DNA from 3 places in the Mesorhizobium sp. RIZ17 genome. Region 1 is predicted to be linked to each of the others. Evidence: predicted binding sites of a transcription regulator. Region 1 holds the regulator's gene; each other region holds the start of a gene.
What was found. The regulator LexA, encoded in region 1, represses DNA repair genes until DNA is damaged. The targets are predictions, from matches to a motif close to TGTTCNNNNTGTGTTCNG.
Positions count from the first base shown of each region.

Region 2: the regulator LexA is predicted to act here: its motif matches at 1,874-1,891, upstream of WDX12_RS08575 (ImuA family protein).
Region 3: the regulator LexA is predicted to act here: its motif matches at 3,549-3,566, upstream of WDX12_RS32170 (ATP-dependent helicase).

Region 1 covers NZ_CP147861.1:5,620,654-5,625,746, reverse strand. Annotated here, with positions in the region: gene WDX12_RS27380 (ComEC/Rec2 family competence protein) at 85-2,544, shown strand; gene lexA (transcriptional repressor LexA) at 2,585-3,319, opposite strand; gene kynU (kynureninase) at 3,776-5,023, shown strand; gene WDX12_RS27365 (AMP-binding protein) at 5,039-5,093, opposite strand, start outside.
Region 2 covers NZ_CP147861.1:1,722,898-1,727,990, forward strand. Annotated here, with positions in the region: gene WDX12_RS08560 (HpcH/HpaI aldolase/citrate lyase family protein) at 1-756, shown strand, start outside; gene WDX12_RS08565 (DUF1737 domain-containing protein) at 833-1,039, shown strand; gene WDX12_RS08570 (metallopeptidase family protein) at 1,293-1,730, opposite strand; gene WDX12_RS08575 (ImuA family protein) at 1,914-2,918, shown strand; gene WDX12_RS08580 (DUF6504 family protein) at 2,860-4,347, shown strand; gene WDX12_RS08585 (error-prone DNA polymerase) at 4,344-5,093, shown strand, end outside.
Region 3 covers NZ_CP147861.1:6,588,669-6,593,761, forward strand. Annotated here, with positions in the region: gene WDX12_RS32155 (dienelactone hydrolase family protein) at 1-429, opposite strand, end outside; gene WDX12_RS32160 (hypothetical protein) at 643-1,080, shown strand; gene WDX12_RS32165 (glucose/quinate/shikimate family membrane-bound PQQ-dependent dehydrogenase) at 1,100-3,415, opposite strand; gene WDX12_RS32170 (ATP-dependent helicase) at 3,607-5,093, shown strand, end outside.

The DNA.
Region 1 (5,093 bases):
CTGAAAAATGCATGTGTCGCGCAGACTTCCACGCGACCGGCGTTCATGTAGCATAGGCGGTCTGGGGCGCAAGGGGCAGACCCGATGGCTGGACGTGGCCGGGGCGCGAAGGAGAGCGGGGGAACGACAGCTGGCGTCAGCGAACGCCTGATGTTTGCCCATGCCACACCCGAAGAGACAGCGCCGGTTTCGCTTCCGGAGCCGCGCGCACCAGCCGTGTTGCTGCCGCCCGGTGACGGTGCAATACAGCCGGTCCCGCCAACAACAGCCACCATCGGCCGGATCCGCAAACAGCTTGGCCGCGCCTCGCTTCCCGCACTCCACCGAAGCATCGGCACCGCGGCGGCCACCGAGCTCGACCGCGGCATTGGCTTCCTGCTGGTGCCGGTGTTCCTGGCCGCTGGTGTCATCTACTACTTCTCGCTGAACACTGAGCCCGATCTCTACAGGCCGCTCGCGGCGGTGGCCCTGATGGCTGTCTGCGCGGCGGTTTCGCGTTCCCGGCACAGAACACACCTTGTCTTCGTGGCGGCGTTTTTCTGCGCCTTGGGCTTTCTCGCGGCCAAGGTGGAGACCTGGCGGATGGCGACCCCGATGCTGGGTTCCGAAATCCAGACACGGCTGACGGGGCGCCTCGTCACCGCCGAGGCGATGGCCAACGGCCGCATCCGGCTGACAATCGATCTGATTTCCACGGAGCATCCCAAGCTGCGCTATGCGCCGGACCGCGTCAGGCTGTCGGCACGCAGGATCCCGCCAGAGATGATCGCCGGGTCGATGCTGACCGGCTATGCCAAGCTGCTGCCGCCGACAGGCCCGGTTCGGCCGGACAGCTATGACTTTTCCTTCGACAGCTACTTTGCCGGCATCGGCGGCAGCGGCTTTTTCCTGGGCGATCCAAAGCTGATTGCCCCGGCAGAAGCGCCATTCGGAGCGCGCGTCGCATCGGCTGTCGAAAACGCGCGCGAAGGCATTGCCGACCATATCAGGAGCGCCATCGGCGGGTCCGAAGGCGAGATCGCGGCGGCGCTGATCGTCGGCGTGCGCGCCGGCATTCCGGAAGCGATCAACGAGTCGATGCGGCGCACCGGCATCTACCACATCATCTCGATCTCCGGCCTGCACATGGCACTTGTCGCGGGCACGATCATGGTCCTTTTGCGCGGCACCTTCGCGCTGTTTCCGGATTTCTCGTCACGCCGACCGGTGAAGAAATATGCCGCTGCAATCGCGCTGGCCTCGATTGCCGCCTACCTCGTGATCTCCGGCATCGTGGTCGCGGCCGAGCGAAGCTTCATCATGCTGGCCGTGATGCTGGTCGCCGTGCTTTTCGACCGCGCGGCGCTGACCATGCGCAACCTGGCGATCTCTGCCATCGCCGTCATCCTGGTCTCGCCGCACGAAGTGGTCGGCCCGAGCTTCCAGATGTCCTTCGCCGCCACCGCTGCGCTTGTCGGCGCCTATGCCGGCTTTGCCGACTATCGCGCCGGCAAAACGACAGCGCCGCCGGCAAGGCGTTCGTTTCTCGGGTTCGTATCGCAAAAACTGGCGGTTGGCGTGGGCGGCGCCGCCATAACGTCGCTCATCGCAGGCAGCGCGACGTTGCTGTTTGCGATCTGGCATTTTCAGCGCGTGTCGCCGCTCAGCCTGCTGGCCAATCTGGCGGTCATGCCGATCGTTTCGCTGATCGTCATGCCGTTCGCCGTGTTGAGCGCGCTCGCCATGCCCTTCGGCTTCGACGGTCCCTTCCTCTTTGTCATGGGCAAGGGCCTGACGGCGATGATCGCCATTTCGGCGTGGATATCCGAGCGCTCACCGGTCGACGCCGTCGGGCTGATCTCGATCCAGTCGGTGCTGCTGGCGACGGTCGCGCTGGTCATCGCAACGATGGCGACCACGTGGCTCAGGCTTGCCGCGGTGCCCTTCGCGCTCGCGGCGCTGCTGGCCATTCCGCATGTCCGCACGCCGGATGTGCTTGTCTCGGAGGACGCGCGTCTGGTGGCGATGCCGATCGGAGGCGGTGAGCTTGCGATCAACCGCGCGCGCTCCAACGAGTTCACCACCGACAACTGGAAACGAGCGCTGAAAGCCGAGGATATCGTGCCGCCGGAGACCTTCGCCAAGGACGCCCTCGACATCGCCGATCCCGTCGACCTGCCGCCTGGCTCGCCCTTCTACTGCACCGGAGACCTCTGCATCGGCCGGCATCCTTCCGGCGCCATCGTCGCGCTTGCCGAGAACCGCGGCAGCGCCCGACCGGCCTGCGGGTTCGCAGATCTCATCGTCATCAACGATGCAACGGCCTACAACCCATGCCGCGATCCGCGCGTGCTCGTCGTCACCAAGCGGCAGCTGGCTCACGACGGCAGCGCCGCTATCTTCTTCGATCCGCAATCGGCGACCGCCCGGCCAACCGTTCGCTACGCGGTCGACGAGCCATATCGTCCCTGGCACGAGCAGCGGAAATACACACGCGAGGCGAGGGGGCTGCCGCCCTATCAACGACCGGAAAAGCCGGCGGCCGCGCCGCAGCCGACAGAATAGATGTCACGCATTTCCGGCGAAGACCGCCGCGCGGTCCTGCTCAGTAGCGACGGATAAGTCCGACGAGCTTGCCCTGAACCTTGACCCGATCCGGTCCAAAGATCCGGGTCTCATAGGCCGGGTTGGCGGCCTCGAGCGCGATCGAGGCACCCTTGCGGCGAAACCGCTTCAAGGTCGCTTCCTCGTCGTCGACCAGCGCCACCACGATCTCGCCCGGGCTTGCCGTATTGGCGTTGCGGATGATGACGGTGTCGCCGTCGAAGATACCGGCCTCTATCATCGAGTCGCCCTTGACCTCCAGCGCATAGTGCTCGCCGCCCATGATCATGTCCGGCGGCACCGAGATCGAGTGCGTCTGGTGCTGGATGGCGTCGATCGGCACGCCGGCGGCAATGCGGCCCATCACCGGAATGGATACGGCCGAAACAGCGTCGTCGTCATTGCTGGGTGTCGGCGTGCGCGAAGGCGCTGCCGGCTTGACCTGGCGGTTGAGATTGCCTTGGCCGCCCTGGATGACGCTTGGCGAGAACTTCTTCGCGGCATTCAGGCCAGGCGCGATCGAGTCGGGCAGGCGCAAGACTTCGAGGGCGCGCGCCCGGTTCGGCAGCCGGCGAATGAAGCCGCGCTCTTCCAGCGCCGTGATCAACCGGTGGATGCCGGACTTCGAGGCAAGGTCCAGCGCCTCCTTCATCTCGTCGAAGGATGGAGGAATCCCGCTCTCCTTCAGGCGTTCATGGATGAACATCAGGAGTTCATGTTGTTTGCGCGTCAGCATTGGCGGCCCCCACGGGTTCTGAAACCAGAATCGGAAAAACAAACCCAGAACAAACACTATCTGTTCCAGTTGTGTTCCGCAACCGTTTAAAGTTTAATGAATTTCTTAAGGCTGCCGAAACAATGTTGCATTCGAGGACGCCAGCCGCCGCCAGTAGGGCGGTGGCATTGATTCCGTTCGATTTTGCAGCACTGCCTAAGTTGAAACAGCAGGCAGCGCCATCACGAAAGCGCGGGTCGGACCGCGTGGACCACCCTTTGCGCATGCTGCACCGTGAACGAAACGAACCCAAAATGCCAACTTCGGCGATTTGCCGGTTCACTGTTCTCGCGGTCTATGGACCAGCTAACACAGGACGAAAGGTTCTTGCCCCGACGCCGACTGGGGTGAGACAACCGCCGTTGGCCGTCTGGCGATTTGCGAGCGGCGCTGGGTCGAGATGGAGGCGGTAACGCGATGAGGGGAATTCCTGGCCGTGCTGAAGTCGAGGCGATGGATGCCGCGGATCCGCTGCGCGCCCTGCGCGATCGCTTCATCCTGCCGGAAGGGGTGATCTATCTCGACGGCAACTCGCTGGGTGCGGCGTCCTCCGAGGTTTTCGACGAGATCGAGAAAGCGGCAACGCGCGAATGGGCGCATGATCTTATCCGCGCCTGGAATACCGCGGGCTGGTTCCAAATGCCGGTCGAACTGGGCGACCGGCTCGGGCGGCTGATCGGCGCGGCGGCCGGACAGACCGTCGTTTGCGATACGACCTCGATCAACATCTACAAGGTCCTGCATGCGGCGCTGGCGATGCGGCCCGACCGATCCGTGATCGTTGCCGAGGGCGACAGTTTTCCGACCGATCTCTACATGGCGGAGGGCGTGGCCTCCACGCGTCCTGGTACGGTGCTGCGGCTCGAAGGTGTCGACGCCCCGACGATCGAGGAGCTGATCGACAGCCAAGTCGCGGTCATCCTGGTCAACCACGTCAACTACAAGTCCGGCCGGTTGCGCGACATGGCGGCCTTGACGCGCAAGGCCCACGAAGCCGGCGCGCTGATCGTCTGGGACCTCTGCCATACGGCAGGCGCGTTGCCGGTGGATCTTGATGGTTTCAGTGCCGATTTCGCTGTCGGCTGCACTTATAAATACCTCAATGGCGGCCCGGGCGCGCCCGCCTTCATCTACGCCGCGAACCGCCACCACGGTGACATTCGCCAGCCGCTCAGCGGCTGGTGGGGGCACGCCCGGCCTTTCGCGTTCGAGCAGGGCTACGCCATCGGCACGGGCATCCGCCGGTTCCTGTGCGGAACACAGCCGGTGCTGTCGATGCGGGCGCTGAAGGGCGCGCTGGACCTCTGGGACAAGGTCGACATGAATGCCGTGCGCGACAAAAGCATCGCCCTGACGGACTTGTTCATCCGGCTTGTCGAAGCCCGATGCGGCGCCTTCGGCCTCGAACTGGAAAGCCCGCGCGATGGCGCCGAGCGTGGCAGCCAGGTGTCGTTCGCCCATCCGCACGGTTACCAGGTGATGCGCGCCCTGATCGAGCGCGGCGTGATCGGCGATTTCCGCGCGCCATACACCATCCGCTTCGGCTTCACACCGCTCTATGTCGGCTATCGGGATGTCTGGGAGGCCGTCGAAGTGCTGGAAGACATCCTGCGCACCGGCGTCTGGCGGGAAGCGCGCTTCGCGGTCAAGGAGGCCGTCACCTGAATCGGGCTTTCTCGCTCAATGGGGCTTTTCGGCGCGCAGGCGGAAGCGCTGGATCTTGCCGGTCTGGGTC
Region 2 (5,093 bases), 3.0 Mb from region 1:
GTCCTGCCCGCTGACAAGAAAGCGGCGCGCGACAAGGTCGCCGGCATCCTCGCCGGGCGCGAAAGGCGTTGCGAGATGGTGGTGCGCATCAATCCTTTGGCCAGCGAATGGGGCACCGACGACATCCTGGCCGTGGCCAAGGCGGAGCCCGACGGCATTCTCCTGCCCAAGATCGGCACGCCGCGCGACATCCTCGAGGCCGGCGACCTGCTGGACGACAATTTCGCGCCGGACAGCGTGAAACTGTGGGCGATGGTCGAGACGCCCAAGGCGCTGCTCAACATCGGCGTGTTCGCCGAGCTCGGCCGCGATCCGGCGTCGCGCCTGGCTTGTTTCGTTGCCGGAACGAATGACCTGGTGAAGGCGGCCGGCATTCTGGCGACGCCCGACCGGCGCTATCTGATGCCCTGGCTGATGCAGCTCGTGCTCGCTGCCCGGGCCGGCGGCATCGACGTGATCGACGGCGTCGCCAATGATTTTCGCGATCTCGACGCCCTTGCCCGGGAATGCGCCGAGGCAGCCGCCATGGGTTTCGACGGCAAGTCGCTGATCCATCCCGCCCAGATCGAGCCGGCGAACCGCGCCTTTTCGCCATCGCCCGAGAGGCTGGCCGCGGCCCGCGCGATCAGGGATGCGTTCGCGCGGCCCGAAAATGCCGGCAAGGGCGTGATCGGGTTGGATGGCAAGATGGTCGAGCGGCTGCATCTGGCCGAAGCCGAGAAACTTCTGGCGAAGGCCGCAATCATCGGCGCATGATGCGGCGCGAGAAACGATTTTTTCAGACCCGGCTTTCCGCCCAGTCACGACAGGTTAGGCACGACAGGATAGATCCATGAAACTCTACCGCTTCCTCACCGGCCCGGACGACGCCACCTTCTGCCACAAGGTGACGGCCGCCCTGAACAAGGGCTGGCACCTGTTCGGCTCGCCGACCTATGCCTATGACAAGAAAACCAAGTCGATGCGCTGCGGCCAGGCAGTGGTGAAGGATATCGAAGGCCAGGAATACAGAGCCGACACCAAGCTGAGCGACTGGTAAGGAAAGCGCTCAGAGACTGTTTCGAAATTCGCTCTGGCGAGTCATATGGTGGTGATTTCGAGAACCGGAGCGGAGCGGACATTTGGTCCGTGAGCCTGCGCATGACCCCGAAAATCGAAATCGATTTTCGGAAAGGATCATGCGCCACCTAAAATTGCTGCAGCGTCCTTTGCGCGTCCAAGAGGACGCGGCGCTGCAGTAGCGCAGAAAGCGCCGCCAGATGGCCGCCGGAGTAGAATTTCCAAACAGTCTCTCAGCCCGGCGCCACCTGCTCGGCCGCTTCCTCGATCCGCTCCATGTCGTCGTCCGACAGGCCGAAATGGTGGCCGATCTCGTGAATCAGCACATGGGTGACGATGTCGCCCATCGTCTCCTCGTTCTCGGCCCAGTAGTCGAGTATGGCGCGGCGGTAGAGCGTGATGCGGTTCGGTCCCTCGCCGGTCTGCGGGTTCCAGCGTTCGGCGATGCCGCGCCCCTCGAACAGGCCGAGCAGGTCGAAGGGCGTCTCCAGCGACAGGTCGTCCATGATCTCGTCGGTCGGGAAATCGGCGATCTGGATGATGATCTCGCCGGTGAGCTGGCGGAACTCGTCCGGCAGATGGGCATAGCTCTCCAGCGCCAGAAGCTCCATCTCGTCGATCGACGGCGAGAGCTGGTCGTGCCAGGTGCGTGTCTTGTAGATGCGGGCCATGTAACGTCCTTTGATCCCGGCATATAGGCTTTCGCGCCGATAGAGGCAAATGAGCCGGCTGGACGTCCGCTTTCAAGGTAAAAGCCGAAGGAATAAATTCCTTGTGACTCTGCTTGACTCTTCCCGGGCCCTCTGGAATCTATAGGAACATAACAGGAACAATTGCTGCCGGAAGTGAACGTCATGGCGATGAGCGCCGTGGCGCGGGACACTGTTTTTGCCCTGCGCCGCCAGATCGCGAAGATCGAGGGAACGCTGCCCGAGCGCCTGCAGGCGCCGGCGCTTGGCGTGCCTGCCAATGCCAGGTCGGACATGACGCTCGTCCGGCGCGGCCTCGCCGTGGCTTCGGCGGACGCTTTCCTGCACACCGGCATCGATCGCCTCGACACCGCCCTTGGCGGCGGGGTGCCCAGGGCGGCGCTCAGCGAAATCCATGGCCTGGAGACCCGCGATGCCGGCGCCGTTGCCGGCTTCGCACTCTCGCTCGTAAGCCTGATCCTCAAGCAGAAGCCGGGCCTGCCGATCCTCTGGGTCGGCACGGCGGAAATCTTTCACGAGGCCGGCCTTCCCTATGCCAGGGGGCTGAGCGCCCTGTTCGGCATCGAGCCGGAGCAATTGCTGTTTTCCGAGGCGCCGAAGCTGCTCGACGCGCTGTGGATCGCCGAGGAGGCCGCCCGCATGACGGCCTTCGCCGCGGTCATCCTCGAGATCCGCGGCAGTCCCCAGCGGCTCGACCTCACCGCCACGCGCCGGCTGCACGCCCGCGCCCAGAATGCCGGCCGCCCGGTGCTGTTGCTGCGCCAGGCCGGCGAGGCCGATCCAACCGCCGCGCCGGTGCGCCTCATCGTTTCGGCGGCGCCTTCGGCAAGCCGCGAGACAGTCGCCGGGCCGCTCGCCGGCTCGATCGGCCGCCCCGCCTTTAAAGTCGATATCGGCAAGAGCCGCACGGCCCTGCCCGGACAATTCACACTGGAGTGGAACCCAAATGAGCACGCTTTTGCAGAAAGAACAGAGAATTCTGTCGCTGTGGTTCCCGCATCTGCCCGCGGAGCGGATCCTGCGCCAGCGTCTGGGGCGGTCCTGGCGTTCCCGGCCGTCGCAGCACCTGCCGCCATCTCACCCACCGCTTGTGGTCAGCCATCGCGACAACAACACCCAGCGCATCGCGGCCCTCGACGAGCGGGCTGAGGCGCTGAAATTGAAGCGCGGCATGGGCATCGCCGATGCGCGCGCCATGCACCCCACGATCGACGTGGTGGAGGCCGACCCGGAGGCCGACCGACGCCTGCTCGAAGGCCTTGCCGACTGGTGCGATCGCTACACGCCGCTGGTAGCGATCGACGCCGAGGATGGGCTGTTCCTCGATGTCACCGGCTGCACGCATCTGTTCGGCGGCGAGCGCGCCATGCAGGACGAGATCCTCACCCGCTTCTTCCAGCAGGGTTTCGATGTCCGCGCCGGGCTCGCCTCGACGCCGGGCGCCGCCTGGGCGGCGGCGCGCTTCCATGGCGACCGGATCGTGGCCGGCGGCGAGGAGGAGGCGCTGCTTGCGCCATTGCCATTGTCGGCGCTGCGCATCGCGCCGGAGACCCGCGCCGGCCTGGAGAGCGTCGGCCTGCGCACCGCCGGCGCGGTGATGGCCGCACCCCGCGCGCCGCTCGCCCGCCGCTTCGGCGCCACCTTGCTTCTACGCCTCGACCAGGCGCTCGGCCGCCTCGACGAGGCCGTGTCGCCGCGCCTTCCCGTCGCGCCGCTTTCGGTCGAGCGCCACCTTGCCGAGCCGGTCGTACTCACCGACGATATCGAGCGGCTGGTGAGCCGCCTTGCCGTCGCCTTGAAGAGCGACCTCGAACGGCGCGGCGAGGGCGCGCGCACGCTGGGGCTGCTTCTCTTCCGCGTCGACGGCGCCGTCAGCCGCATCGCCGTCGGCACCTCGCGCCCGATGCGCGAGCCGCGGCTTATCCAAAGGCTGTTCCATGAGCGGTTGACCGCGCTGGAGCGGAGCATCGACGCTGGCTTCGGCTTCGACCTCGTGCGGCTGTCCGTGCTGTCGGTCGCGGCCTTCGACTTGGCTCAGGGCGACCTCACCGGCGAGACGAACGACGATGACGCCGACATCGCTTTATTCGCCGACCGCGTCCGCGCCCGTCTCGGCGAGGCCGCCATGCTGAAGCCGGTGGCCGTCGAAAGCCATCTGCCGGAACGCGCCGTCAAGACCGTGCCTTTCGCCGAAGCGCCGCAACGGCGCGCGCCGGCGGCCGGCCGGGCGGCACCCCGAACCGCGCCGCCGATGACCGTCTATCCGCCGGAGCGGCCGGTGCGCCTGTTCCGCTCGCCCGAGCCGATCGAGGTGCCGGCGACCGAGATCCCGGAAGGCCCGCCGATGAATTTCCGCTGGCGGCGCGCGCTCTACCGCGTCGCCCGCGCCGAAGGGCCGGAACGCATCGCCGCCGAATGGTGGCGGCAATTGCCCGGCGAGGAAGAGGCGCCGACCCGCGACTATTACCGCATCGAGGACAGCGAGGGGCGCCGCTACTGGCTCTATCGCCAGGGCCTCTACGGCACCGACCCGCAAGCCGCGCCGCCGCGTTGGTTCATGCATGGGGTGTTCGCATGAACGCGCTGACCGTCATTCCCTATGCCGAGTTCGGCATCCGGTCGAATTTCTCCTTCCTGCGCGGCGCCTCCAAGCCGGAGGAGCTGGTGGTCACGGCGAAATTCTACGGTTTTGCCTCGATCGGGCTTGCCGACAGGAACACGGTCGCCGGCGTCGTGCGCGCCTGGCAGCAGGCCAGGGTGGAGAAGATGGCCTATCACCCCGGCTGCCGGCTGGTATTCGGCGACGGCACGCCGGACATCCTCGCCTATCCCCGCGACCGCCAGGGCTGGGGCCATCTCTGCCGCATGCTGACCCAGGCCAATCTGCGCGACGAGAACGAGAAGGGCGCGACGTTGCTCCAACTGGCCGACCTGCTCGAATGGGGCGATCGGATGTCGCTGGCGATCCTGCCCGATCTGTCCGCAGGCACGGAAGACAATCTGCTCTTAATTAGCCGGCTTATTGATCGGTTTGGCGCGGCGCTCCGACTGGCCGTGGCGCCGGATTATGCCGGCAATGACCGCTTCCGCATCGAGCAGGCGGCAGCGATGGCCGAACACGCCCGCGTCCCGCTGATGGCGACTAACGACGTGCTCTATCATACCGCCGATCGCCGGCCGCTGCAGGACGTGCTCACCGCGATCCGCCTCAACACGCCGGTCTCCGATGTCGGGCTGGAGCTGACCGCCAATGCCGAGCGCCATCTGAAACCGCCGCTGGAGATGGCGCGGCTTTTCCGCCGCCATCCGCAAGCGTTGGCCGAG
Region 3 (5,093 bases), 970 kb from region 1:
GCCGCCGAGCGGCGACAGGAAGTCAGGCGCCAACACGACGAATCCCTCCAGCGCCACACGCCGGGCGACATCGCGGATATGCGGGTTCAACCCCCTGTTCTCGTGGATGACTATGACGGAGCCGAGCTTGCCTGAGTGGTTGGCGGGCTTGACCAGATAGCCCTTTATCTCGCCGGTGCTGCCGGGATAGGTGATGTCCTCGCCCTTGATGCGGCTGTCGTCCTCGGCGACGATCGCCGCTTGGGCGGAATTGGCCGCCAGCATCGGCGCGATCGCGGCCGCCGCGGCGGCCGAGCCCGCCAGCTTCGTCAATTGCTCCATGAAGCGGCGGCGGTCGAGCGTCAGATGCGTGTATTCGTCATAGGCATCGATCATGGCCTGCGTGACGGCGGGCTGCGTGATGACGGGCTTGGCAACGGGTTCGGTCATGGCTCTCTCGACGACAATCGGGGAGATTGGCAGGTCGATCCGCAAGATAGGGTCGAGATTTATACGTTCCAGTCACGCTTGGATGACGATCCGGAGAGGTGCGGCTCGCCCATCACATTTTGGTCATTTCCGAAAGCCTTGATGGTGCTGTCACATTAGGGCGCGAAGTTGCCGAGGCCGCCGCACCGATACGAACGACGAAAGGGGAATGCCATGAACGTCCAGGACATCGTCAACACCGTTTCCGCCAAGGCCGGCCTCGACGAGCCGACCACCGAGAAGGTTGTCGGCACCATCTTTTCCGTGCTCGAGCACGAGGCTGAAGGCACCAGCGTTTCGTCCTTCTTCGACCAGATCCCCGGCGCTGATGCGCTGGCGCAGAAATATGACGTGATGGCCGCCGGCGCGACGGCCAATTCGGGGGGCGGCCTTCTGTCGTCGCTGCAGGGCGCGCTTGGCGGCGTGCTGGGCGAAAAGGCCGGCGCGCTCATCAACGGCGTCGCCGTGCTCAAGGCGTCCGGCCTCGACATGGCTCAGATCCAGAAGGCAGGCACGACGCTGACCCAGCAGGCGGAAGCCGCCGCCGGCCCTGACCTGACCAACCAGGTGCTGGACCAGGTACCGAGCCTGAGGGGCCATCTCGGACTTTGAAGCCTCGCGCTGCCCTCTCTTATTTCGGTAGCGTGTAGGCCATCACGTAATCTCCCGGCTTGGTGCCGACCGAGCCGTGGCCGCCGGCGACGATGACGACGAACTGGCGGCCGTCGGCCACCGTGTAGGTCATCGGTGTCGACTGCCCGCCCGCCGGCAGCCGCGCCTGCCAGAGCTGCCGGCCGGTGGTGAGGTCATAGGCGCGCAGATAGTCGTCGACCGCGGCGCCCAGGAAGGCGACGCCGCCCGCCGTGATCATCGGCCCGCCGATGCCTGGAACGCCGACCTTGAGCGGCAGAGGCAGCGGCGTCATGTCGTAGACCGTGCCGTTGCGATGTTTGTAGGCGATGTTTCCCGTCTTGAGGTCGACGCCGGCGACGTAGCCCCAGGGCGGCGCCTGGCAGGGAACGCCGAGCGGCGACAGGAACGGTCCCATCACCACTGCGTAAGGCGCGCCTTCGTTGCGGTTCAGCCCCTGCTCGCTGCCCTTGGTGTTGTCGCCCGGCGCCGGCACGTCCGCGCGCGGGATGAGCTTCGAGGTGAAGGCGAGATAGGTCGGCATGCCGAACATCACCTGCCGCACCGGATCGACCGCGACGCCGCCCCAGTTGAAGACGCCGAAATTGCCGGGATAGATCAGCGAGCCCTGCAGCGAGGGCGGCGTGTAGCGTCCCTCATAGTGCAGCTTCTTCAATTCGATCCGGCACGCCAGCTGGTCGAACATGGTGATGCCCCACATGTCGGCGCCGGTCAGCGGCTTCGGATTGAAGGACAGGTCCGAGGCCGGCTGCGTGGGCGACGCGTGATCGCCCTCGATCGCGCCGCCGGGTGCGGGCACTTCCTTCACCGGGATGATCGGCTCGCCGGTGCGCCGGTCGAGCACGTAGAGATCGCCCTGCTTGGTCGGTCCGACCAGTGCCGGCACGACTCCGTTCGCCGTGGTGATGTCGACCAGCGTCGGCTGCGCCGGGACGTCCATGTCCCACAGATCGTGATGCACGGTCTGCCTCACCCAGCGCAATTGTCCGGTGTTGAGGTCGAGCGCGGTGATCGAGGAGGAGAACTTCTCGACATTGGCGCTGCGGCCCATGCCGAGCTGGTCCGGCGTCTGGTTGCCGAGCGGCAGATAAAGCAGCCCCAGCTTCTCGTCGGCGCTCGCCGTCGACCACATGTTGGGCGAGTTGTGGGTGTAGGTCTGCCCGGCGGGCAACGGCGTCGTCACATCCGGATTGCCGGAATCCCAGTTCCACAGCAGCGCGCCGGTGTCGACATCGAAGGCGCGGATGACGCCGGACGGCTCCTCGGTCGAGTAATTGTCGTTGACCGCGCCGCCGACGATGATCTTGCCGCCGACGATCAGCGGCGCCGATGTCGAATAGTAGTAGCCCGACTTCGGATAGGGCATGTTGGCCATCAGGTTCAGCGTGCCGCCCTCGGCGAAGGACGCACACACCTGCCCGTTCGCGGCGTCGAGCGCGATCAGCCGGGCGTCCGACGTCGGCAGGTAGACGCGCTGCGCGCAAGGCTGGCCGGCGGCGATCTTGGCGTCGGCATAATAGGAAACACCGCGGCAGGTCTGGTGCTGGCGGTTGGGGTCGAGCTTGACCTTCGGGTCGTAGCGCCATTTCTCCTGGCCGCTCGCGGCATCGATGGCGATAGCGAAATTATGCGGCGTGCAGATGTAGAGCGCATCGCCGACTTTTAGCGGTGTCACCTGATAGGTCGTCTCGCCGATGTCGTCGGGGCCTTTGACGTCGCCGGTGCGATAGGTCCAGGCCGGCTGCAATTTGGCGACATTGTCGGGCGTGATCTGGTCGAGCGGTGAATAGCGCTGGCCAAAGGGCGTGCGGCCGTAGAAATGCCATTCGCCGGCCGGCATGTCGCCGCCGAGATTGGCCGCCGTCGCCACCTTCTCGGTGCCCAGCGTGCCGCCGATGTCGTGAGGGTCGACGGTCATCGAATAGCCGGCGACCGCGAGCGAGGCGAGCACGGCCAGGATCAGCGGCGCGCGCGCGTCCGGCCCCCGCAAGCCGCGCCTTGCCCATGGCGTCAAAAGCCACAAGGCGATAAGCACGATGACGCCGCCGCGCGGACCGAGCTGCCACCAGTCGAAGCCGATTTCCCAGACCGCCCAGCACAAGGTGGCGAGCACGAACAGCGCGTAGAGCCAGAGCGATGTCGACCTGCGTCGCAGCAACAGCCAGGCGGTGATCAGGAAGACCAGGCCGGCGATCAGGTAGTACCAGCTGCCGCCTAGCGTCGCGAGCCAGATGCCGCCGCCGCCGAGAACGAGACCGATGAGGGAGAGGACGAGGGACGTGATGGTGACAGCCAAGACGGTGCTCCTTCGACTGTTGCGCGCCTTCAAACGAAGAGGCGGCTTTCAGGCGACGGCGAGCCGTCCCTGCCCTGCCGGCAGCTTTCCCTCACCCGCTCCGGCTGTCAAGTTGGGGCCAGACACGCGAAACTAGAACAAAACGTAGACAGTTCTGGTCTTTCGCTGCCGAATCACTACATTCGGGAGCGATGTCGGGCTTTTCCGAGGACATGCCTTTTTTCGATGAACCGAATGCGCGGCCGGCGGCGGCACCATCCGGCATAGCCGCGCGCGCCATGGCCGCCCGCAGCGGCCAGCACGGCGCGCCCGATTACCTGAAGGGCCTGAACCCCGAGCAGCGGCTCGCCGTCGAGACGACCGAGGGCCCGGTTCTGGTGCTGGCCGGCGCCGGCACCGGCAAGACGCGGGTGCTCACCACCCGCATCGCCCACATCCTTGCCACCGGCAGGGCCTTCCCCTCGCAGATCCTGGCCGTCACCTTCACCAACAAGGCCGCGCGCGAGATGAAGCAGCGCATCGGCCACCTGATCGGCGAAGGCAATGTCGAAGGCATGCCCTGGCTCGGCACCTTCCACTCGATCGGCGTGAAGCTGCTTCGCAGGCACGCCGAGCTGGCCGGATTGAAATCGGATTTCACCATCCTCGACACCGACGACGTGGTGCGGCTGATCAAGCAGCTGATCCAGGCCGAAGGGCTGGACGACAAGCGCTGGCCGGCCAAGACCTTCGCCCAGATGCTCGACAACTGGAAGAACAAGGGCCTCGGCCCCGACGAGATTGCTGAAGGCGATGCGCGCAGCTTCGGCAACGGCAAGGGCCGCCAGCTCTACAAAGCCTATCAGGAGCGGCTGCAGACGCTGAACTCCTGCGATTTCGGCGACCTGCTCTATCACCCGATCCGCATCTTCCGCGCCTATCCGGACGTGCTGAAGGAATATCACCGCAAGTTCAAATACATACTGGTCGACGAGTATCAGGACACCAACACCGCGCAATACATGTGGCTGCGCCTACTGGCGCAACGGCCGGGTACTCCAAGAAGTGGTTCACCGGGCGGTCGCACCCCTAATGCGTCCAAATCAGCGTCGTTCGACAGGACCGAGCCAGGCCAATACAGGCCCCCGACTCCCGAGTATGACGCACCTGAGCACAACCATGATTGGGACGTTTCGGCCGAAGGCCGCAAGCCCGACCGGGCGTCCGAGCCGTTGCGAGGCCCCCGCGGAGGGCCCGCGCCGGCAGGCGCGGAACAGCCCGTGAGCGTGAATATTTGCTGCGTCGGCGACGACGACCAGTCGATCTATGGCTGGCGCGGGGCCGAGGTCGACAACATCCTGCGCTTCGACAAGGATTTCCCCGGCGCCACCATCATTAGGTTGGAGCGCAACTACCGTTCCACCGCGCATATCCTGGGCGCCGCCTCGCACCTCATCGCCCACAATGAGGGCCGCTTCGGCAAGACGCTGTTCACCGACCGCGACGACCCCGAGGACGACAAGGTGCATGTCCATGCCGCCTGGGACTCCGAGGAAGAAGCCCGAGCCGTCGGCGATACCATCGAGGCCTATCAGCGCCAGAAGCACCGGCTTAACGACATGGCGATCCTGGTGCGCGCGTCCTTCCAGATGCGCGCCTTCGAAGACCGTTTCATCACGCTGGGCCTCAACTACCGAGT